DNA from 2 places in the Paenibacillus anseongensis genome. Region 1 is predicted to be linked to the other one. Evidence: riboswitches for the same ligand, from Rfam matches in the RefSeq annotation. Region 1 holds a riboswitch; the other holds the start of a gene.
The links. A riboswitch is a leader RNA that binds a small molecule or an ion and turns the genes downstream of it on or off. The one in region 1 is predicted to bind ZMP and ZTP.
Positions count from the first base shown of each region.

Region 2: it holds a riboswitch for ZMP and ZTP, as region 1 does, so the genes downstream of both, GON05_RS34425 (bifunctional 5,10-methylenetetrahydrofolate dehydrogenase/5,10-methenyltetrahydrofolate cyclohydrolase) here and rpiB (ribose 5-phosphate isomerase B) in region 1, are expected to answer to the same signal.

Region 1 covers NZ_WSEM01000007.1:159,397-163,605, reverse strand. Annotated here, with positions in the region: gene GON05_RS07800 (L-threonylcarbamoyladenylate synthase) at 1-410, shown strand, start outside; gene GON05_RS07795 (manganese efflux pump MntP) at 475-1,035, shown strand; gene GON05_RS07790 (low molecular weight protein arginine phosphatase) at 1,151-1,753, shown strand; ZMP/ZTP riboswitch at 1,811-1,891, shown strand; gene rpiB (ribose 5-phosphate isomerase B) at 1,994-2,452, shown strand; gene GON05_RS07780 (TIGR01440 family protein) at 2,464-3,069, shown strand; gene GON05_RS07775 (serine hydroxymethyltransferase) at 3,112-4,209, shown strand, end outside.
Region 2 covers NZ_WSEM01000037.1:23,433-27,641, reverse strand. Annotated here, with positions in the region: gene GON05_RS34435 (GNAT family N-acetyltransferase) at 1,428-1,883, shown strand; gene GON05_RS34430 (GNAT family N-acetyltransferase) at 1,936-2,352, opposite strand; ZMP/ZTP riboswitch at 2,469-2,547, shown strand; gene GON05_RS34425 (bifunctional 5,10-methylenetetrahydrofolate dehydrogenase/5,10-methenyltetrahydrofolate cyclohydrolase) at 2,604-3,455, shown strand; gene GON05_RS34420 (CBO0543 family protein) at 3,550-4,005, shown strand; gene GON05_RS34415 (TolB family protein) at 4,139-4,209, shown strand, end outside.

The DNA of each region.
Region 1 (4,209 bases):
ATGAGCCTGAGCGGGAAGATGTGCAGGTTTCAGAAACGCCTCGTGCTCCGGGGATGAAGTACACACATTATGCGCCGAAGGGATACATGCATATTGTATACGGAGACAATGCTGAAGCAGTGGCCGCTTGGATTCAGCGTGACATTCAAGCCGCTAAAGAACGAGGGGAATCAACGGGAATTCTTACTTTTGAGGAAAGGGTTTTTCTGTTTGAAGCTGATTTGGTCATTGCCTGCGGCTCGTTAGCAGAACCAGAGAAGATTGCTCAGGAGCTTTACGCTGCATTAAGGCGATTTGATCAGCAAGGGATTGAATATATTGCTGCAGAAGGCTGCCCGGAAACGGGGATTGGTCAGGCCATTATGAACCGCCTGCGCAAGGCAGCCGGTCACCGGCTTGTACGTGTTTAGCTAGCATGATTCCCAGTTTGTCCGCATATCTTGGTTAAGAAAGCGGACAAGGGGGACAGCACTTATGCTCGTAACTGGTGTTGAATTTGGGCAGCTCATCACTATCTTCATCATGGCGATAGCTTTGGGTTTGGATGCTTTTTCCTTAGGGATCGGTATCGGCATGAAGGGGATTCGCTTATTGGATATTTTTAAAATAAGCATGGTGATCGGTATTTTTCATATCATAATGCCGTTAATGGGCATATTTATGGGACAATATGTCTCGCTTCTGCTTGGCAATGTGGCTACTGCCGCCGGCGGATGTTTGCTCATTCTTTTGGGCTCCCATATGGTGTATAGTTCGATCCGTGGAGAGGAAGCAACCTCTTTTGATCATAGATCTTTATGGGGGCTTACGATTTTTGCGCTTAGTGTAAGTATAGATTCGTTCTCAGTAGGTGTATCCTTAGGCATGTTTGCGACGGATATCCTGTTAACCGTGCTTGTATTTGGTTTGTTCGGAGCGCTACTCTCTGTAGCTGGTTTATTGGTTGGCAGACGGGTGAACGGCTGGGTTGGCGAATATGGCGAAGCGTTTGGCGGGCTAATTCTGCTCGCGTTTGGGATCAAGTTTTTGCTATGATACAATAGAGGCGGAGCAGGCTCTGCCTATGTTTACGAAGAAAGTTTTGTTACCACAAAACTCAGCCTACGCTTACGAAGAAAGTTTTGCTATGCAAAACTCTGAGGAGGGTCTCATGTTGCGAATTCTATTTGTCTGTACAGGAAATACGTGCCGCAGTCCATTAGCCGAAGGTTTGCTGCGTATCAGGGTGCACCAAGAAGGACTTGCGGCAGAAGTTCGTTCAGCTGGCGTATCCGCGATGACGGGCGCTTCGATCTCCCGAAATAGTGCGACACTGCTGCAGGAGGCAGGGTTCAAAGAGCCCATTCGTTCACTAGCGATTCAGGAGTCTGAGGTGAAGTGGGCTGATCTCATTTTGACAATGACGATGGGGCATAAACGTTCAGTTATTCAGCGGTATCCGGGCGCCATTGATAAGATTTTTACACTCAAAGAATATGTAGAGGACGATCAGCGTATCCTTCAAGCGATTGAGGAGAGAGAGAAGTTGGTCACGGAGCTTCAGCTTAAGCAGGCTCTTTCACAAACAGTAACCGTTGAAGAACGAAATCGGATTTATCTGTTGGAAGATGCCATTCCGGATTACGATATTTCTGACCCGTTCGGAGGCCCTATAGAGGTTTACCGGCAAACAGCGAATGAAATCAGCGGGAGTTTAGATAAATTGGTTAAAAAGCTGCGCGAGCGGAAAGAGGATTCGCAGTCTGGGAAATGATTTGCGAAAGACATCTTTACACCTCGTGCATAATGCGATAAGATGGATTTATCAAGCAAGACTCAATGTAACTGGCGACGAGTGGGAGTAACCACAATGGAGCATTGAGCTATACGGCCGGTCGCCTGGGCAAAAGAGCAACGCGCTATTTCAGCGTGTCCGCTCTTTTTTTCGTTTTCTGGTGGACTTTGGGATATAATAGAAGGGTCGAATTCGAACAAGCAAAGGAGCGTTCTATCCATGAAAATTGCGTTAGGTGCGGATCATGCAGGCTATCGTTTGAAAGATGTTATTATTCCTTTTATTGAATCCTTGGGCCATCAGGTCATAGATTATGGATGCAGCTGTGCAGATTCCGTTGATTATCCGGATTATGCGCTGAAGGTTTGTGAAGATGTGGTTTCCGGGGAAGCAGACAAAGGAATTCTGATCTGTGGAACAGGCATCGGGATGTCGATCGCTGCGAATAAGGTTCCAGGCATCCGTTGCGCGCTGGTTCATGATCTATTTTCTGCTAAAGCCACACGGGAGCACAATGATACGAATGTACTTGCTTTAGGCGAGCGTGTCATCGGACCGGGTGTTGCCGAGGAAATCGTGAAAATTTGGCTGGAAACAGAGTTTTCCCAAGGTGTCCGTCACCAGAACCGCATTAACAAGGTGCAAAGCATCGAAGATCGCTTCGCGATTCATCCATAAGGGTGGCCACCATGACAAATTCCATACTTCACACGATTGCAGAAGATTTGGAAGCAAATCTTCGCGAGTTGGTAAAGGTGGGCAATCTACGGCCAGGTCACATTCTGGTCATTGGTACAAGCACGAGTGAGATTCTCGGTCATCGGATTGGGACGTCGGGGACGTTGGATGCAGCGCGGCCGATTTTTGAAACGGCGCAGCGCATTAGCCGCGAGTTCGGTTTGCACTTGGCTTTTCAGTGCTGCGAACATTTGAACCGCGCGCTTGTCATCGAGGAAGATCTCTTCGCGATTTCCCCTCAGCTTGAGCCTGTGTCGGTGATTCCCGTGCCAAAAGCCGGCGGTTCTATGGCCTCCTACGCCTACCGCCACTTCACAAAGCCCATAGTTGTCGAGACGATCCAAGCGCATGCCGGGATCGATATTGGCAGTACGCTGATCGGGATGCATTTGCGGCGGGTTGCTGTGCCAGCACGGCCGCCCGTGCGGAATATGGGTCATGCCTATGTGACCATGGCTTTTACACGGCCTAAATTGATTGGCGGAACAAGAGCTGTCTACACACCTGAGGCTGCCGAGCAGCTCTATCAGCAAGCCGCGCCAGATGCGGATTGCTAGGTTAACTTATAGATATAAATTATCTTTTAGGAGGAATTCCATATGACAAACTTTCTAAGTAAACAAGATCCAAAAATCGTAGAAGCTATGAACCTAGAACTTGGTCGTCAACGCGACAAAATTGAGCTTATCGCTTCTGAAAACATCGTTAGCCAAGCTGTGCTTGAAGCGATGGGTACAGTACTGACTAACAAATACGCAGAAGGTTACCCAGGCAAAAGATACTACGGCGGCTGCGAATACGTAGATATCGTAGAAGATATCGCTCGCGACCGCGCGAAAGAGCTTTTCGGAGCTGAACATGCGAACGTTCAACCGCACTCTGGTGCACAAGCGAATATGGCTGTATACTTGGCAGCTCTTAACCCTGGCGACACTGTTCTGGGTATGAACCTGGCACACGGCGGTCACTTAACACATGGCAGCCCTGTTAATGCTTCCGGTATTCTTTACAACTTCGTGGCTTACGGTGTAAGTGAAAAAGATTTCCGCATCGACTACGACGATGTTCGTAAAGCGGCTTTCAAACATAAGCCTCGCATGTTAGTTGCTGGCGCAAGTGCTTACCCGCGCACGATTGATTTCGAAGCACTAGCATCCATCGCTAACGATGTAGGCGCATTGTTCTTCGTTGACATGGCGCATATTGCCGGTCTAGTTGCTGCTGGCTTGCACCCGAACCCAGTGCCGCATGCACATTTCGTTACAACTACAACGCACAAAACGCTTCGCGGTCCTCGCGGCGGTATGATTCTTACGCGCAAAGCTTGGGCAGCTGCGATTGATAAAGCTGTATTCCCTGGTTCCCAAGGCGGTCCTTTGATGCATACGATTGCTGCAAAAGCCGTTTCCTTCGGTGAAGCTCTGCAACCGGAATTCAAAACTTACGGTCAAAACGTCATCGACAACGCGCAAGCATTGGCGACTGCATTGACAGCTGAAGGCATTAACCTTGTTTCCGGCGGTACGGATAACCACTTGATGCTGGTTGATCTGCGCAACCTGAACATCACAGGTAAAGATGCTGAGCACGTACTTGACGAGATTGGTATCACAGCGAACAAAAACGCGATTCCTTTCGACCCAACAAGCCCGTTCATCACAAGCGGTATCCGTTTGGGCACACCGGCTGTAACATCC
Region 2 (4,209 bases), on a different contig from region 1:
ATTTCAAAGTTGTGGGGAATTACTCCTTGGTGCCACACTGCACTATATTGCAGTTTGTACAACCAAATGGGGGTCTATCTGGCTTTTTACTCGTCTATGTTGTAGTTTATACAACCATTTCGCATGAAATGGGCACTTTTTTGTCATTTCGGGTTCAAATGATTGTATTTTGTGCAATGAAGATGAGATTGCAGCGAAAAAAAATCTGTATGTTGTAAAAAATACAACGGGGAGTTGGCTTTAATTGCATGACAGCCGATCGCGCGGATTTAACGAGAGCGATTGCTTCTTTTGCGGCGCTTGTCGGTGAGGTACAGGCGATTGCTAAGCTTTAACGCCGATTCCTCCTGCTATTTGCTGCGATTGTTCCACTTTTTCCTAAGTAGCTGGATTTATTGGCGTTAATTATGCCAAGTATAGCCAATTGTCATCTCCTACCGATGATTTAGCTGGAACTTCTACCGTTATTTCGTTCCCTGCTACTGAGCAGGGAAGATTAACGGTAGTTTTTCATCTACCGTAGTTTGGGGCGGCTTAGTGGATTGTCGTTGCACAGCATATATCTCATAGCGGAACCTGAGGGCGCTATTTCTGCCCTATCGGTCCATTTCAAAGTTGTGGGGAACTATAGGGCTTTATTTCAACGTTTTTGGCTGACTTTCAGCCTAATCCGTTGAAATAAGGGACCGTAGTTCCCCTTCGTGCGTAAAATGGCTCATTTCGCAGAAATAGCGCCCCTTAGTTCCCCTAGACCGAGTCTCAACCTCGGCCTCGAGCCCTGGTCCCGGGACCGGCCCCGATAGCTCCGCCTTACCCAACGGTTGGCAATGACGGCCGGCAGCCGCTCCAGTTCCTAAGTGCAGAGGCTGCCCACCATACTCGCTCTTTGCATCTCATAGCGGAACCTGAGGGCACTATTTCTGCCCTATCGGTCCATTTCAAAGTTGTGGGGAACTACAGGGCTTTATTTCAATGTTTTTGGCTGACATTCAGCCTAATCCGTTGAAATAAGGGCCCGTAGTTCCCCTCCCATGCGTAAAAGGGCTCATTTCGCAGAAATAGCGCCCTGTAGTTCCATAAGGCCGAGCCTCAACCTCGGCTTCAGGCCCTGGTCCCGGGGAGGCCCCGCCAGCCGCTCCAGTATAATTTGTCTTTGACAGGTGAGGCGGAGTTGGCTGATCTGGTGAGTAGTGTGATGGGACGGTGCGAAGAGTCTTAACATCAAGCTTGCCGGTGTTTAGTCGGTTAGGTTTCGATGTTTAGTCGGTTAGGTTTCGATGTTTAGTCGGTTAGGTTTTCGGTGTTTAATCCGTTAGGTTTTCACTTAAAATTTCCTTTACAAAAAAGGTTTTGACCTTAGGCGAATTCATGTAAAATATAACTTAGAAATAGAGAGTAATGAGAAGGAGAGATTCACGATGGCTGTGTTGGATATTAAGGTTGATGATTTAACGGGTCCTGAGGTAAGGGGATTAATTCTGGAGCATCTGAAAGGAATGTCAGAGCTTTCACCACCGGAAAGCATGCATGCCCTGAATATTGATGGGCTCAAAAAACCGGAAGTTACGTTCTGGAGTGCCTGGGACCAAGGGCAATTAGCAGGCTGCGGCGCAATGAAAGAACTTGAACCCGGACACGGTGAGATAAAATCCATGCGAACTTCTTCTGCACATCTTAGAAAAGGGGTTGCGAAACAGCTTCTTGAGCACATCATCGGGGAAGCCAAGCGACGTGGTTATCAGCGTTTAAGTCTGGAAACTGGCTCCTTTGAAGCCTTCGAGCCGGCAAGAAAACTGTATGAAAAATCCGGGTTCGAGTATTGCCAGCCGTTTGCGGATTACACAGAAGACCCGCTTAGTTCATTTATGACTTTGAAATTATAGAAAAAAAGGCTGCTGGACCAACAGGTCTGGACAGCCTTTTTTTTTCGCCGCTTCAAGGGGTTTTCGAATAAACCAAAAATCCGCTTCTTTTTTCCCAACCTGCAGCCGTCCAGAAAGAATGGCCCAAATCATTATTTTCGAGTACAAAAATGTGACATTTCTCAATGCCTATTTCTCTTAACTGCGCAAGACTCGCTTCTACAAGACGATGACCGATCCTTTGTTTGCGATATTCTGGATTCACAGCTAGATGATAGATAAATCCTCTTCTGCCATCGTGCCCAGCCAAAATAGTTCCAACCACCTGATTGTCCGCTTCGCATACGAAACAAAATCCTTGATTTCGCTGCAGATAGCTTGCGATATTAGGTTTTGAATCCGCCTCACTTAAGACAAGACCCTCAATTTGACTCCAGAGTATAAAGGCCTGATCATAATCCTCAATGGTCATTTCCCGAATAATGGACATCAATTAATTCTCCTTTGACACAAGGTTTAACTCCATTTGATTATCCTATTCTTGCAGGCAAATTGGAAGAGAGCATTGAAAACTATCGCTATAGTTGTTATTATATTTTCATACAAGTAACTGTGTGTGACTGGCGGAACATGGGGAACCATGAGGGAGCACATAGATAATCAGCCGTACGCCTGGGCAGAGGTAAGGGGAGATCCCCTTACCTTTTTGCGTTTCAAATTTACTCAAAAGGGATGATTGAAATGTCAGCAGAAACATTAATCTTGGATGGTAACCGGGTCGCAGACGCCATGAAGGCATCACTGAGCAACAGAATCAAAAACTTGTCCGATCAAGGCATCGTTCCTTGTCTAGCGACCGTGTTGGTCGGCGACGATCCTGCTTCAGCGACTTACGTACGGATGAAAGGAAACGCGTGCAAGCGACTGGGGATTCAATCTATTCGTGTTGTTCTTCCTGAACACACGACTACAGAGGAGTTAATTGCAGCAATTAACAAGCTTAATGATGACAACAGCGTGCATGGGATCTTGTTGCAGCACCCGGTCCCGAAGCATATTGATGAAAGGGCAGCTTTTGAGGCGATTCATATCGATAAAGATGTCGATGGCGTCACGACGTTGGGATTTGCTCAAAATGCTTTTGGATTTGCCGAGTTCCCATCCTGTACGCCGGCGGCGATTATGGCTATTTTAGACTATTATGAAATTCCGGTCGAAGGCAAACATGCTGTTGTCATTGGAAGAAGTCCAATTCTCGGCAAGCCTGTCTCTATGATGCTGCTAAATAAGAACGCAACCGTTACGACCTGCCACTCGAAAACAGCGAATTTGGCCGATATCGTTCGTCTGGGAGATATTGTTGTAGCTGCTGTGGGTAAACCTCGATTTGTTCAAGGCGATTGGCTAAAACCAGGCGCAATTGTCTTAGATGCAGGTTACAATCCTGGAAACATAGGCGATGTTGATTATGACGCTTGTTGGGAGGTGGCTTCGGCCATTACACCCGTTCCTGCCGGGGTTGGTCCAGTGACCATTGCAACCTTGCTCAAACATACGGTCGATGCGGCTGAAAACATAGCAAACAAGCGATAAGTGTAGAGCACCTGTGCCTGCAACGTTTTGTAAACATCATATTTTCACCGACAACTGGTCATACTAGGGGATCTAGAGTAAAGAGGTGAACATCATGTTATTTAACATTATTGCAGGCTTTCTCATCCCCTGGGTGTTTGGCATTTATCTGTACAGGAAGTCCCGAATTATTGTGTTTCTAATCTTTCCAATAACGGTCACGATATCTAGCTTAATCAATGATACAGGGTATCATTTGGATTTTTGGGATTTTACCCCATTGATTGAGAATGATGAGACACTTTCAGCACTGCCGCTTGATATTGGGCTTTATCCCATTATGGCCGGCTATATGATTTATTGGATTCGAAAAAATAATCAGCATGCGCTTTTGAAAATAGGCTGTTTTTGCTTGGCTACGACTGCGCTGGAATATTTGGCGTTTATTTTTGGGAAAGTAGAATACAGCAATCATTGGAATATAGGTTGGACCTTTGTATCCTATATACTTGCTTATAGCCTAGTCTATTTGTATTACAGGCTTTTGGTAAGGTACGGTTATTGGAAATGAAAAACGCTTAATTTGCTCTTCTGGCCAGTGGTCATAGGGAGTTGTTAGGCGTTTTTTTGCTGTTCTTCCTTGAGGAATAATTTGGATCAACCTGCTAAAAATATTTCTGAACGATTTGAAAAGGGGGCAACCAATGAAAATTAAAATGTTGTTCATTAGCCTGGTGTTTTCAGTTTTATGCGCAAATGTCGGATTTGCTGAACC